2 regions of the Dactylosporangium thailandense genome follow, and region 2 is predicted to be linked to the other one. Evidence: riboswitches for the same ligand, from Rfam matches in the RefSeq annotation. Region 2 holds a riboswitch; the other holds the start of a gene.

Region 1 (7,113 bases), 170 kb from region 2:
GTTCACGAAGACGCCGCCCGTAAGGTTGACTGACAAATGCACACCTGCAAGTAGTGCGGCCTCTTCCACGGCGTCGAGGACCTCCGGCGACGTCGAATACACCGAAGCGGTCAATGCGCCCTTCTTCCCGACGGTGTCCGCGAAGATCCGCAAACTGCCCGCCGTGGAATCGGTCGCGACAACGAAGGAAATGGGGCCGAACCACTCCGACCCATAAGTATCCGCATCGCCCGCGCCGAGTTTCCGGATGAGCGGTGTACGGACCGTCGCCGACGCATAGGCCGGATGTGAAACGTCTGATGATTCGAGCACCGCGTCGCCGACCGTCGCGGCTTTCTGGAGCCTTTCCAGAACGCCCTCGTTCACGATTGCGCCGGTAAGTTCCACGCCCTTCGCGGGCTCCGCGGTGAGCGCCGAGACGGCCCCGGCAATGCCCTGGGCGACCTCGTCGAGACTCTTGTGCCCCTCGTTCGTGGCGATGCCGGCGGCGGGCACGAGAATGTTCTGCGGAGTGGTGCACATCTGCCCGGAGTACAGCACCAACGAGAACCCGATGTTGCGGCACATTCCGGCGAAGTCGTCGGTCGAGTCGACCACGACGGTGTTCACGCCGGCCTTCTCGGTGTAGACCACGGCCTGGCGGGCGTTGGCCTCCAGCCAGTCGCCGAACTCGGTCGAGCCGGTGAAGTCGATGATGCGCACCTCGGGCCGCAGGGCCAGGGTCTTCGCGAGCCCCTCGCCGGGCGCCTCGGCGGCCAGCAGCACGAGGTTGGGGTCGAAGCCGGCGTCGGCGAGCGTCTCGCGGGCGATCTTCACGGTGATCGCCAGCGGCAGGACGGCCCCCGGGTGCGGCTTGACGATCACCGGGTTGCCCGTGGCCAGGGACGCGAAGAAGCCCGGGTACGAGTTCCAGGTCGGGAACGTGTTGCAGCCGACGACCAGGGCGGCACCGCGCGGTACGACATGGAAGGTCTTGGACATGTGCAGCGTCTGGCCCTTGCCCGCGGGCTTCTGCCAGTCGGCCGTGGCCGGGGTGCGCGTCATCTCGCGGTAGGCGTAGGCGACCGCCTCGAGGGCCCGGTCGAACGCGTGCGGCGCGCCGGCCTGGAAGGCCATGACGAAGGCCTGGCCGGTGGTGGCGTGCACGGCGTTGGCGAGCTCGAACGCGGCCTTGTGCAGGCGCGCCAGGATCTCCAGGCACACGCCGGTGCGGGCCTGCGGGCCGGCCGCGCGCCAGGCGGGCATGCCCTCGGCGAGCGCGGCGAACGCGGTGTCGAGGTCGAGGTGGGGGTAGCGCACGTCGAGCGCGATGCCGAAGGGCGAGGCCTCGGTCGCGACCCAGTCGGTGATGCCGGGCTGATCCTTGAGGGGGAAGTCGGCGCCGAGGTAGGCCTTGTACGCCGCCTCGCCGTCGGCGGCGGCGTGCTCGCCGTAGATGCGCGGGCTGGGCGACTCGGGATAGTTTGACCAGTACGCACGCTCGGCGATCGCGGTCAGCGCCCGCTCCAGCGTGTCGGCGTGGCTGGCGAACATGGGGTGTGAGTTCTCCATGGCGCCATCCTGCCACCGCGGAGCGGGCCCGCCGACCATCTGACGAGTTCCCGCGACGGTTCCCCCGGCCGGCAACCTCAGTCCCGGATCGGCCCCTGCCAGTTGGCCCAGTGGTCGACGAGGCGGAAGCCCATCGCCTCGTTGATCGCGATCATGTACGAGTTGTCGACCGCGTTGAACGTGTCGATCGTGGTCACCGCCGGCTCGGCCGCGCGCATCGCCCGCAGGTTGGCGACCTTGGCCACGATGCCGAGCCGGCGGCCGCGGTGCGCGGGGTCCACGAGGGTGATGAGCTGCCAGGCGTGCCAGTCGACGGTCCGGGCGACCCTGATCGCGGTCCAGGCCACCAGGCGGCCGCTCGCCTCGTGGACGAGCCCGGCCTCGTAGCGCCGCGAGCCCCAGGCCACAAACGCGGCGTGCTGGGCGCGCAGCCGCTCCGCGTCGACCCGCTCGGGCTCGTAGTCGAGCTCACCCATCGGGGTCTCGGTCACGAACGAGCTGTCCAGTGCGGCGAGGTCCTCGACGTGCTCCTCCGGCAGCGCGTCGCCCCAGTGCACGAGGCGATAGCCGGCGGCCCTCGCCCGGCCCTCCGCGTAGAGCCGGTCGAGCGCGGCCTCGTCGGCGTCGGCGAGCAGCAGCCGGCGGCGGGCGTCGAGCAGGCCGTTCGTCATGCCGCACGACTCGGCGAACCCGGCGGGTTCGGCCGGGCCGAAGCCGAGCACCCGCGTGCGGCCGTCGGCGCGGGCGACGGCGGTCGCGTGCGCGAAGAGGGCCCGGCCGACGCCCCGCCGCCGGTGGGCCGGGCGGACGTGGATGTCGACGTGGGCCTTGTCGAGGTTCTCGTGGCGGGGCAGGTCGAGCTGGACGGCACCGACCGGCTCGCCGCCCTGCCGGGCCAGGAAACGGTGGCGGAATTCTCGGGGCGGCGGGACGCGCCACTGCATGTCGTACTGATACCGGCATTCCGGCGGCAGATCGGGCCGGTCCGCGTGGACCGACTCACCGACGATCTCGAACGCCGCGTCGACGGCCGCCGGGTCATCGGCGCGCACCTCGACGATCTCGAGCGTGTGCGGGGTCATGGGCCTCAGGGTGTCGCCGAGCGGCGGCTCCCGGCAATCCATTTATCCCCGGAAATGGTCGGGAGGACGCTCGCCAGCACCTCCGGTGCTGTGGTCGCGGATCCAGGGATCTCGCGGCGACACGTCCTCCCGCACCGAGCATCCTGAACCCCGGGACCTAGGGCGTCAAGTCACCCATCCGACATTCCGCGCAGCAACGACTACGCTCGGTATCGATCGTCTCCCCCACTCGGGCGAGGTACCCCTCGTCCGAGCGTGGAAGCGCTCTCCGCAGATCAACGGACCGTGATCGCGGGAGCGAAAAAATCATCCGAGCAGACCGGCCTCGCGGGCCGACTTCAGCGATGGCTTGACCCGGTGCGTGGGAACGGCCCGGTCGGCGACCGCATCGAGGGTCTTGAGGCCGTCGCCGGTGTTGAAGATGACCGTCTCCGCGTTCGGGTCGAGCTTGCCGGACTCGACGAGCTTCTTGAGCACCGCTGTGGTGACCCCGCCGGCCGTCTCGGCGTAGACGCCGGCGGTCCGGGCGAGCAGCTGGATGCCCTCGCGGATCTCGTCGTCGCCGACGTACTCCATCCATCCGCCGGTGCGCCGCACGGACTCCAGCGCGTAGACCCCGGCGGCCGGGTCGCCGATGTTGAGGGACTTGGCGATGCCGGTCGGCTTCACCGGGGTGATCTCGTCGGTGCCGTCGTGCAGCGCCTTCGCGATCGGGTTGCAGCCGGCCGACTGGGCGCCGAACACCTTCCACTCGCTCGGCGGGACGAGCCCGATCTCGACCAGCTCGGCGAACGCCTTGTCGATCTTCGTGAGCAGCTCGCCGCTGGCCATCGGGATGACCACCTGGGCCGGGATGCGCCAGCCGAGCTGCTCGGCCACCTCGTAGCCGAGCGTCTTGGAGCCCTCGGCGTAGAAGGGCCGCACGTTGACGTTGACGAACGCGGTGTCCTCGAACTCGTCGGTCTCGGTGAGCTCCGAGCACAGGCGGTTGACCTCGTCGTAGGAGCCCTCGATGGCGACGACCTCGCCGCCGTACACGGCGGTCATGACGACCTTGCCGGGCTCCAGGTCGGCCGGGATGAACACGGTCGAGGGGACGCCGGCCCGCGCGGCGTGCGCGGCGACGCTGTTGGCGAGGTTGCCGGTGGAGGCGCAGGAGTAGCGCGTGAAGCCCAGGGCCTTCGCCGCGGTCAGGGCCACGGACACGACGCGGTCCTTGAACGAGTGCGTCGGGTTGGCGGAGTCGTCCTTGACGTACAGCGGCGCGGTGAACCCGAGCTCCCGGCCCAGTCCGTCGGCCCGCACCAGCGGCGTCAGGCCCGGGTCCAGGGTCACGCGGGTCTCGGGGTCCAGCCCGACGGGCAGCAGCGGCGCGTAGCGCCAGATGTTCTTCGGCCCCGCCTCGATCTGCGCCCGGGTCACCTTGGCCAGCGCCGCCGCGTCGTAGCCGACCTCGAGCGGGCCGAAACACTCGTAACACGCGTGCTGCGCGGCGAGCGGGAACGTCGCCCCACACCCGCGGCAGACCAGGTTGCGGGCGGGCGAGTCGGTGAAGACGCTGAGCGTCGAGGTCATGGCAGAGGCCTTCCTCTCATCTTTCCCAAAGCGCACGGGCGTGCACCGGGACGGATTTGGCACCTACCGCGACAAGCCTCGTCTTCGAGCACGCGTCGCAGGGGTTGCCGGGGCTTCATCGGGCCGTATCCCTCTGCCCCTCTGGATGAGGTATTGAGTTGTGGGTGCAGCTGTACCCGAGTGTAAGGGGCACCACCGGCCCCCGGGTATGAGTCATCTCACGAGCTGGGCCGGGCTAGCGTTTCAGGCATGCACCCTGCGGCGGCGGACTGGTTCACGCGGCGCACCTCCCGCTGGCCCGACTGGCCGGCCGACGAGGTGCTCGCGGCGAAGGGTGACACCCGGGTCAGCGTGGTGCTGCCCGCGCTCGACGAGGAGCCCACGGTCGGGGAGATCGTCAGCGGGGTGCGCAGCCTCGGCCCCCTGGTCGACGAGCTGATCGTGGTCGACTCCGGCTCGGTGGACCGCACCGCCGAGGTCGCCGCGGCCGCGGGCGCCACCGTGCACCACCGCGACGACATCCTCCCGGCGACCGGCTCCCGGCCGGGCAAGGGCGAGGTGCTGTGGAAGGCGCTCGCCGTCACCAAGGGCGACATCCTGGTGTACGTCGACGCGGACCTCACCGACTTCCGGCCCCACTTCGTGACCGGGCTGCTGGGCCCGCTGCTGGCCGACCCGGCGACCCTGATGGTGAAGGCGTTCTACGACCGGCCTCTGCTCGACGTCTCCGCGGCCGGCGGCGGCCGGGTCACCGAGCTGGCCGCCCGCCCGCTGCTCAACGCGCACTTCCCGGAGCTGGCCGGAGTCGTGCAGCCGCTCGCCGGCGAGTACGCGGCCCGCCGCACCCTGCTCGAGTCGCTGCCGTTCGCGGCCGGCTACGGCGTGGAGACCGGCCTGCTCATCGACGCCTGGCGCGCGCACGGGCTCGACGCGGTGGCCCAGGTCGACCTGGGCCAGCGCACCCACGGCCACCAGGACACGGCCGCGCTGGGCCGCATGGCGGCGACGATCCTGCAGACGATCAACGCCCGCGTGTCGCCGGGCCGCTCCCTCTGGCCGACGTTGACGCAGTTCGAGCGGCGGGATTCGGCGGTGGTACCGCACGAGACGGCCGTCGCCCACCCCGACCGCCCCCCGATGGTGACCGTCCCCGGCTACACCGCCTGAGCCTCGCCCCGCGCTCGTTCTGCTTACCCGTTACCCGGCTTCTGTCGCGGCTTCCGCTTCTGCCGCGGCCTCCGCCTCTGCCGCGGCCTCCGCCTCTGCCGCGGCCTCCGCCTCTGCCGCGGCCTCCGCCTCCGCCGCGGCCTCCGCCTCCGCCGCGACCTCCGCCTCCGCCGCGACCTCCGCCTCCGCCGCGACCTCCGCCTCCGCCGCGACCTCCGCCTCCGCCGCGACCTCCGCCTCCGCCGCGACCTCCGCCTCCGCCGCGACCTCCGCCTCTGCCGCGGTTTCCGCTTCTGCTGCGGCTTCCGCCCGGCGCGGGTCGGGGCCGAGCAGCATCGCCGCCAGCCCGGCGGTGACCAGCACCGAGACGCCCGCCGTCGCCGGCCCCGGCCCGCCCGCGACCAGGGCGCCGAGCGCGAGCCCGGCCCCGGCGCCGGCCGCGACCACCAGCCGCACCGCGAGGCGCGCGGCCACCGGCCCGTCGAGGTACGCCGCCGCCGCCACCGCGAGCGCGCCCCCGAACAGCACCAGCGGGGCCGCGATCGACCAGCCGTCGGCGAGCCCGGACGGCCCGAGCACCGCCCCCGCGGCCGCGTGCAGCGCGGCGACCGGCAGCGCGATCGCGGCCCCGGTTCCGGCCGAGACGCCGACCCGCCGCCGGGCGAGCGCGTCCGGGCGCGGCTGGAGCCACCCCAGCGGCACCGGCCGGTACTCCTCGTTCAGCCCGTGCCGGTCGCGGGGCAGCCGCAGCACCGCGAGCCCGGCGGCCCCGGCCAGCGCCGCGACCACCAGCCCGGCGGGCGCCCAGGCGGTCAGGTAGCCGGCGGCGAGCCCGAACCCGAGCGCGACCAGCGCCCGCAGGCGGTGCAGGGAGGCCGGGCGTCCGATGAGGTACTGCACCAGCACCGCGAGCGTGAGCGCCGCCAGGCCCGCGAGCGTCCAGCCCAGCACCGGCCCGCCCGGGCGCCACGGCTCGGCCGCGAACCCGAGCGCGGCCACGACCAGCCCGGCCACCTCGGCCAGCACCGCCGCGGCGACCGCGAGCATCACGCCCACGACTCCTCCAGCCCGTGCCGCTCGCGGGGGCGGCCCAGCACGACCAGCGCGACGATGCCGGTGAGCAGCGCGGCCACCAGGGTCCAGGAGTGCTCCCGCCACGGCTCCTGCGGCGGCCCAGTTCGAACCACGACGCAGCGAGGCCGTCCGTCCACCGCCGCCGGCTACGCCACCGCCCACGGCCGCGCTGCTAGGCCGATCCAGCGGAGCCTGCCGAGCACCAGCATCATGAGCGTGCCGCCCGCGTAAAGCTGCCCGGGTCGAGCGCCTCGGCGATCGCCTGGCTCGCGGAGACCTGGCGCATGAAGCCGGGCAGGGACAGCGCCAGGGCGATCAGCTCCGCGCTCACGGCGGCGATGACGGCGAGCATCAGCCTCACGGCGACGACGATAAGGGTCAGGCGGCCCGGGCGTCGTCCGTCGCGGGCACGAAGCGCCACAGCTGGGCGGTCGCGGTGCCGGCGCCCAGGATGGCGACGCCGAGGGCGGCCCACTCGGCGGTCAGCAGCCACCACGGCGTCTCGATGATCGCGACCGGCGGCTCGCCGGAGATCGAGGCGACCACCAGCACGACCGCGACCAGGAGCATCAGCACCAGCAGCAGGACCGAGACCAGCCGCAGCATCCACCGGCCGGTGCGGCCGCCGAGGCGGGCCATGACCGTGCTGCCCGCGGCCACCGTG
Region 2 (7,113 bases):
ATCGCCAACCACGCCGAGGACCGCGTGGTCATCGTCGACTCGACGCTGATCCCGCTGCTGGCCGGCGTGCTGCCGCACCTGAGCACCGTGCGGCACATCGTCGTGGTCGGCGCCGGCGACACGTCCAAGCTGGTCAAGGACGGCGTCGAGGTGCACTCGTGGGACGGGCTGCTCGCGGGCCGGCCGGACACGTTCGACTGGCCGGTCGTGGACGAGGACGACGCGGCGGCGCTGTGCTACACCAGCGGCACGACCGGCAACCCCAAGGGCGTCGCCTACTCCCACCGCTCCATCTACCTGCACTCGATGGAGGTGTGCATGGCGGAGAGCTTCGGACTCGGCCCGCAGATGCGCAACCTGACCATCGTGCCCATGTTCCACGCGATGGCCTGGGGCCTGCCGTATGCCGCGCTGATGAGCGGCGCCCAGCTCCTCATGCCCGACCGGTTCCTGCAGGCCGCGCCGCTGGCCAAGATGATCGAGGTCGAGAAGCCCTCGTTTGCCGGGGCCGTGCCCACGATCTTCTCGGACCTGCTGGCCTACCTCGACGCGAACCCGACCGACGTCTCCTCGCTCAAGGAGGTCGTCATCGGCGGTTCGGCCTGCCCGCCGGCCCTCATGCACGCGTACGCGGACCGGTACGGCATCCAGGTCATCCACGCGTGGGGCATGACGGAGATGTCCCCGCTCGGCTCCATCGCCCGGGCCCCGCACGGCGTGGACTACCCGGAGGCGTGGTCGTACCGCTACACCCAGGGCCGCATCCCGGCGAGCGTCGAGGGCCGCATCGTGGGCCCCGGCGGCGAGGCGATGCCCAGCGACGGCAAGGCGGTCGGCGAGCTGCAGGTGCGCGGGCCCTGGATCACCTCGCAGTACATCGGCGAGGACGGCCCGGACCCGGACAAGTTCGAGGACGGCTGGCTGCGCACGGGCGACGTCGGCACGCTCACGCCGAACGGGTACCTGACCCTGACCGACCGCGCCAAGGACGTCATCAAGTCCGGCGGCGAGTGGATCAGCTCGGTGGATCTCGAGAACGCGATCATGGGCCACCCCGCGGTGCTCGAGGCCTGCGTGGTCGGCGTGCCCGACGACAAGTGGGGCGAGCGCCCGCTCGCGACGGTCGTGCTCCGCGAGGGCGCCACCGCCGACGCCGAGACCCTGCGCGAGTTCCTCGCCGAGAAGGTCGCCCGCTGGCAGCTGCCCGAGCGCTGGTCGTTCATCGAGGCGGTGCCGAAGACGAGCGTCGGCAAGTTCGACAAGAAGCGGGTGCGGTCCGACTATGCGGGCGGCTCCCTCGAGGTGGTACAGATCAACGGGTGACCCGCCCGGCCAAGAGAGCGCTGGCGATCACCGCGGCGCTGTCGGCCTGCGTGATCGCGATCTGCGGCGTGGCCCTGGCACTGCGCGACTGGGTGCCGGGGCTCGCGGGCTGCCCCGACCTCACCAGGCCGCCGAAGACCTCGGTCTTCACGGAACAGGCGAGGATCGAGCAGTTGTACCCCCAGCTGCGCCCGATCCGGTCCGTGCACTGGCAGGAGCACGAGGCCCGCGCCCGCAGCTGCCCCGAGATCGGCCCGATGGACTACGAGATGAACGGCCTCGCGGTCCTCACCCCCGAGCGCGCCGCCGCCGCGCCCGACGGCCCCGCGGTGGCCGCCCCGGACATCCCGGCCGACCTGCGCCCGTTCGCCCCGCCGGCGCCGCACTGGCTCGACGTCGGCGGCGGGCTGCTGCTCGACCGGGCGTCCGCGACCGTCTACTTCACGCGGATTTCTTCGCGGCCGTCTTCTTCGCCGGGGCCTTCTTGGCCGGCGCCGCCTTCGTCGCCTTCTTCGCCGGTGTCGCCTTCTTCGCCGCCGCCTTCTTGATCGGCGTCGCCTTCTCCTCCTCGGACGCGGCGGGCTCCTCGCCGCGGGCGGCCCGGGCCCGTTCGACCGAGGCGCGCAGCGCGGCCATCAGGTCGACCGCGGCGGCCGGGGCCTCCTCGGCTTCCTCCGGCTGCACGACCTCGCGCCCGGCGACCTTGGCGTCGATGACCTCCTGCAGCGCCTCGCGGTAGTTGTCGGTGTAGGCGCTCGGGTCGAAGTCGGCCGCCATCGACTCGATGAGCGAGCCGGCCATCGCGAGCTCGGCGGGGCGGGCGGTCACGTCCTCGTCGAGGATGTCGAATTTGGCCGCGCGGATCTCGTCCGGCCACATCATGGTGTTGAGCACCAGCACGTTGTCGCGCACGCGGAGGGTCGCCAGCTGCTCGCGCTGGCGCAGGGCCACCTTCACGATCGCCACACGCTCGACGTTGGTCAGGGCGTCGCGCAGCAGGGCGTAGGGCTTGGCCGCGGTCTGCTCCGGCTCCAGGTAGTACGCCTTGTTGTACAGGATCGGGTCGACCTGCTCGGTCGGCACGAACTCCAGCACCTCGATCGCGCGGCTGGTGGTCAGCGGCAGGTCGGAGAAGTCGTCGTCGGTGAGGATGACCATCTCGCCGCCGCCCAGGTCGTAGCCCTTGGCGATGTCGTCGTAGGCGACCTCTTCGCCGTCGACGGAGCAGACGCGCTTGTACTTGATCCGCCCGCCGTCGTCCCGATGCACCTGGTGGAAGCGGATGTCCTTCTCCTCCGTCGCCGAGTAGAGGCGGACGGCGATCGAGACCAGCCCGAAGGAGACCGCGCCCTTCCAGATCGCGCGCATGAGGATCCTTTCCGCAGCGTATCGACCATGCAATCTTCAGCTTCGCATCGTTTCGAGCCGGGCGCGAGGAACTCGCAGGCGAACTATCGTGTGGAGCATGGCAGCTGCGCCGGCTCCGATGCTCGCCTCGCCCGGTGCCCTGCCCGCCGGACCCGGCTGGGCGTACGAGTTCAAGTGGGACGGCATCCGCGCGATCGCCGTCGTGCGCAAGGGCGTGACCAGGCTCTTCGCGCGCTCGGGGGCCGAGGTGACGGCCGCCTACCCGGAGCTCGCCGGCGTCGGGCGGGGCCTGGCCGACTCGGTGCTCGACGGCGAGGTGGTGGCCATGGACGAGGCCGGGCAGCCGTCGTTCCAGGTGCTCGCCGAGCGCATGCACGTGCGCGAGCCGAACCGGGCCGCGCGCCTGGCGGCCACGGTGCCGGTGACGTACCTCGTCTTCGACGCCCTGCGCGCGGAGGGCGACGAGCTCGTCGGGCTGCCGTACCGCACCCGCCGCCAACGCCTCGAAGCACTCCCGCTCGGCTCCCGCGCGATGGTGCCCCCGTCGTTCGACGACGGCCCGGCGACCGTGGCGGCGAGCCTGGAGAACAAGCTCGAGGGCGTGGTGGCGAAGCGGGCGGAGTCGCTGTACCACCCGGGAGTCCGTACGCCCGACTGGATCAAGGTGAAGCTCGAGGAGAGCTGCGAGTTCGTGGTCGGCGGCTGGCGGCCGGGCAAGCGCGCGCTCGGCGCGTTGCTGGTCGGGGTGCCGGTCCCGGGCGGGCTGGCCTACCGCGGCCGGGTGGGCGGCGGCATCTCCGGCGCGTCCGAGCGCTCGCTGCTGGCGGCCCTCGAGCCCCTCTCGACGGGCCGGAACCCGTTCGGCGCGTCGGTGCCGCGCGAGGACGCCCGCGGCGCCGTGTGGGTGGACCCGCACCTGGTGGTCGAGGTGAAGTTCGGGCACCGCACGCGCGACGGCCGGCTGCGCTTCCCGCGCTTCCTGCGCATCCGGCCGGACCTCAGCGCCGAGGAGGTCCGCGATGCCTGACCGGATTCACGTGGAGGTCGACGGCCGCCGGCTGGACATCTCCAACCTCGACAAGGTGCTGTACCCGCGCGCCGGCTTCACCAAGGGCGAGGTCCTCGACTACTACACCCGGATCGCCCCCACACTGCTGCCGCACCTGCGGGACCGCCCCCTGACCCGCACCCGCTACCCGAACGGCGTCGAGGGCGACGGCTTCTTCGAGAAGAACGCGCCCGCCGGGACGCCGGAGTGGGTGCGGACCGTCCGGCTGCCGGTCCCCGGCTCCTCGAAGGGCCGCGAGCAGATCGACTTCATCGTGGTCGAGGAGCTCGCGACGGTCGTGTGGCTGGCCAACCTCGCGGCGCTGGAGCTGCACACGCCGCAGTGGCGGGTCGACGCCGAGGGCCGCCCGCTCGACCCCGACCAGCTCGTCGTGGACCTCGACCCCGGCCCGCCCGCGGGGCTGCCGGAGTGCTTCGAGGTGGCCCTGGTGCTGCGCGAGCGCCTGGCCGCCGACGGCCTGGAGTGCGCGGCGAAGACCTCCGGCAAGAAGGGCATGCAGCTCGTCGTGCCGCTGCCCGGCGGCGAGACGGCCGACGAGGTGAGCGCCTACGCGAAGGCGGTCGCCGAGGAGCTGGCCCGCGCCCGCCCGCGGCTCGTGGTCGCGAAGATGGCGAAACAGCTGCGGCCCGGCAAGGTGTTCATCGACTGGAGCCAGAACAACGCGTTCAAGACGACGGTCGCGCCGTACTCCCTGCGCGCCGGCCCCACCCCGACCGTGAGCGCCCCGCTGGCGTGGGACGAGGTCGAGGCCGGCGAGCTGACCGCCGCCGGCCTGACCCCATCGGTGGTGCTCGACCGCGTCTCGGCCCGCGGCGACCTCCTGCTGGGCCGATAAGTCGGGCGCTACGCGCCGCGACTTATCGGACATTTCGTATATGTCGGGATCACTGCAGGGCGGCGAGCAGCCGGTCGATGTGCTCCTCGGTGGTGCCGATGCCGAAGCTGGCCCGGACGGCCTGCCCGCCCCCCGGCTCGCAGCTTGCCGCCACCTCCGGCGACGCCTCGCCGGTCAGGCGGGCCGTGGCCTCGGACAGCAGGCGGTTCGTCAGCGGGTGCGCGCAGAACAGGCCCGTGCGCACCCCGATGCCGTGGTCGCGGCCGAGCGACACCGCGAGCTGACCCGGGTCGCGGCCCCGCACGGCGAAGGAGACGATGCCGACCCGCGCCGCGTCGGCGGGGAAGAGCCGCAGCTCCTCCACGTGCGGCAGCGCGGCGAGCCCGGCGCGGAGCCGGTGCAGCAGCGCCTGCTCGGTGCCCGCGAGGTCGCCGGCGAGGTCGCGGTCGCGCAGGGCGCGCAGCGCGGTGGCGAGGGCGACCGCGCCGAGGAGGTTGGGGGTGCCGGCCTCGTGGCGGGCCGGGCCGGTGGCCCAGCGCGTGGGCCCGTCGCCGGGGACGTGGGCGCTGGCCCCGCCGCCGGCCAGGTAGGGCTCGGCCGCGTCGAGCCAGTCCGCCCGCCCGGCGAGCACGCCCGCCCCGAACGGCGCGTAGAGCTTGTGCCCCGAGAACGCGACGTAGTCCGCGCCGAGCCCGGCGAGCCGCCCGGGGGCGTGCGGGGCGAGCTGCGCGGCGTCGACGGCGATCCGGGCGCCGTGGCGGTGCGCGACCTCGGCCAGCGCCTCCACCGGCCACACCTCGCCGGTCACGTTGCTCGCCGCGGTGACGCTGACGAGGACGTTGGGGTTCCGCAATTGGTACAGGCACAGCTCCAGCGCCTCGACGGCCTCCCGCGGCGTGCGGGGCGCCGGCAGCCGGATCGCGTCGCGCCAGGGCAGCAGGTTGGCGTGGTGCTCGGCATCGAACGTGACGACCGTGGTGCCCGCCGGGACCGCCCGCGCGAGCAGGTTGAACGCGTCCGTGGTGTTGCGCGTGAAGATCACCGTGTCGCCCGGGCCGTGGCCGAGGACGTCCGCGACGGTCTCGCGCGCCTGCTCGTACTCCCGCGTGCAGCGCTCCGACAGGGCACCCGCGCCGCGGTGGACGCTGCCGTAGTAGGGCAGCAGGTCCGCGACGGCGTCGGCGACGACCCGCAGGCAGGGGGCGGTCGCGGCGACGTCGAGGTTGGCGAAGTCGACGCTGCGCCCGTCGGACAGCTTGACCTCGCCGGGCGTGAGAATTTCGGACACAGGGCAGCCCTTTCGCTCGCGCTTGCCCGGCACACCGCGTGCCGGGCCGGGTCATCACCCGGGGCACCCCGCCGCGAACGCGAGGGTTGCCGGCCAGCAAGCCGGGGCTGTGCGCTGGCACTCATGACCTGACATGACCGTACCGCGGATAAAGTTGCCCCATGAGCGATCTCCCGCCGAATGGGACGCCGTCCTCGCCCGAGCCCGCGTCCGGGCCGCCCGCCGCCTCGCCGCCGGGCGCGTCCCCGTGGGCCTCCCCGAGCGCTCCGGCGACACCCTCCGGCTGGGGCTCGCCTTCAAACCCGGAGCCCTCCCCGTCGCAGCCCGCCTCGGCCCCGCCCGCTTCGGCCCCGCCGGCCGCGCAGCCCGCTTCGGCCCCGCCGGCCGCGCAGCCCGCTTCGGCCCCGCCGGCCGCGCAGCCCGCTTCGGCCCCGCCGGCCGCGCAGCCCGCTTCGGCCCCGCCGGCCGCGCAGCCCGCTTCGGCCCCGCCGGCCGCGCAGCCCGCTTCGGCCCCGCCGGCCGCGCAGCCCGAGTGGGGGCGGCCGGCGTGGAGTCAGCCCGCCTCCGCGCCGCCGGCCGTCGAGCCGGCGTCGGCCCCTCCGACCGCCTGGGGACAGCCGGCGCCCGGTGCCGAGTGGGGCCGGCCGATGACGCCCCAGATCCCGGCCGGGCAGTCGTCCGGCCCGGCGATGGCGCCCGCGGTGCCCAACGTGACCGAGGCGGTCGAGCCGCCGACGGGCCGCCAGGAATACCCGACGGCCGCGCTCGCCCTGGCCGCCGCCCCGCCCGCGAAGCGCTCCGACCGGCGCCGGCTCTGGACGCTGATCGGCGTCATGGGCTTCATCGCGGCCTGCGGCGTCGCCGTGCTCGCGTTCTTCGGCTTCAGCGGCGGGTGGACGGCGCTGGTCGTGGGCGTGGCCTCCGCGGTGATCCCGGTGCCGGTGCTGGTCTCCTGCTTCCTGTGGCTGGATCGGTACGAGCCGGAGCCGGTGAAGTACCTCGTCTTCGTCTTCGGCTGGGGTGCCTTCGTCGCGACCGGGGTGGCCCTGGTGGTCAACACCGCCGGCTCCTACTTCGCCGAGAAGGCCGGGCTCTCCGACGCGCTGGTCGCCGTGATCGTCGCGCCGCTGATCGAGGAGAGCATGAAGGCGCTCGGCCCGGTGCTGCTGTTCTGGCGCCGCCCGCGCGCGTTCTCCGGCATCATCGACGGGATCGTCTACTGTGGACTTT

What was found. Region 2 has a riboswitch for S-adenosylmethionine ahead of AC6JBM_RS40715 (aminotransferase class V-fold PLP-dependent enzyme). Riboswitches for the same ligand answer to the same signal wherever they lie in the genome.
Region 1: linked by a shared signal. The riboswitch ahead of thrC (threonine synthase) and the one ahead of AC6JBM_RS40715 (aminotransferase class V-fold PLP-dependent enzyme) in region 2 are both predicted to bind S-adenosylmethionine.

What each region holds. Positions count from the first base shown of each region.
Region 1 covers NZ_AP029195.1:9,311,721-9,318,833, forward strand. Annotated here, with positions in the region: gene paaN (phenylacetic acid degradation protein PaaN) at 1-1,551, opposite strand, end outside; gene AC6JBM_RS41460 (GNAT family N-acetyltransferase) at 1,629-2,633, opposite strand; gene thrC (threonine synthase) at 2,940-4,208, opposite strand; SAM riboswitch class I at 4,222-4,360, opposite strand; gene AC6JBM_RS41470 (glucosyl-3-phosphoglycerate synthase) at 4,458-5,375, shown strand; gene AC6JBM_RS41475 (hypothetical protein) at 5,406-6,431, opposite strand; gene AC6JBM_RS41480 (hypothetical protein) at 6,422-6,562, opposite strand; gene AC6JBM_RS41485 (hypothetical protein) at 6,658-6,810, opposite strand; gene AC6JBM_RS41490 (hypothetical protein) at 6,828-7,113, opposite strand, start outside.
Region 2 covers NZ_AP029195.1:9,142,418-9,149,530, reverse strand. Annotated here, with positions in the region: gene AC6JBM_RS40740 (long-chain fatty acid--CoA ligase) at 1-1,323, shown strand, start outside; gene AC6JBM_RS40735 (hypothetical protein) at 1,320-1,871, shown strand; gene ku (non-homologous end joining protein Ku) at 1,765-2,691, opposite strand; gene ligD (non-homologous end-joining DNA ligase) at 2,789-3,718, shown strand; gene ligD (non-homologous end-joining DNA ligase) at 3,711-4,595, shown strand; gene AC6JBM_RS40715 (aminotransferase class V-fold PLP-dependent enzyme) at 4,645-5,874, opposite strand; SAM riboswitch class IV at 5,897-6,012, opposite strand; gene AC6JBM_RS40710 (PrsW family intramembrane metalloprotease) at 6,531-7,113, shown strand, end outside.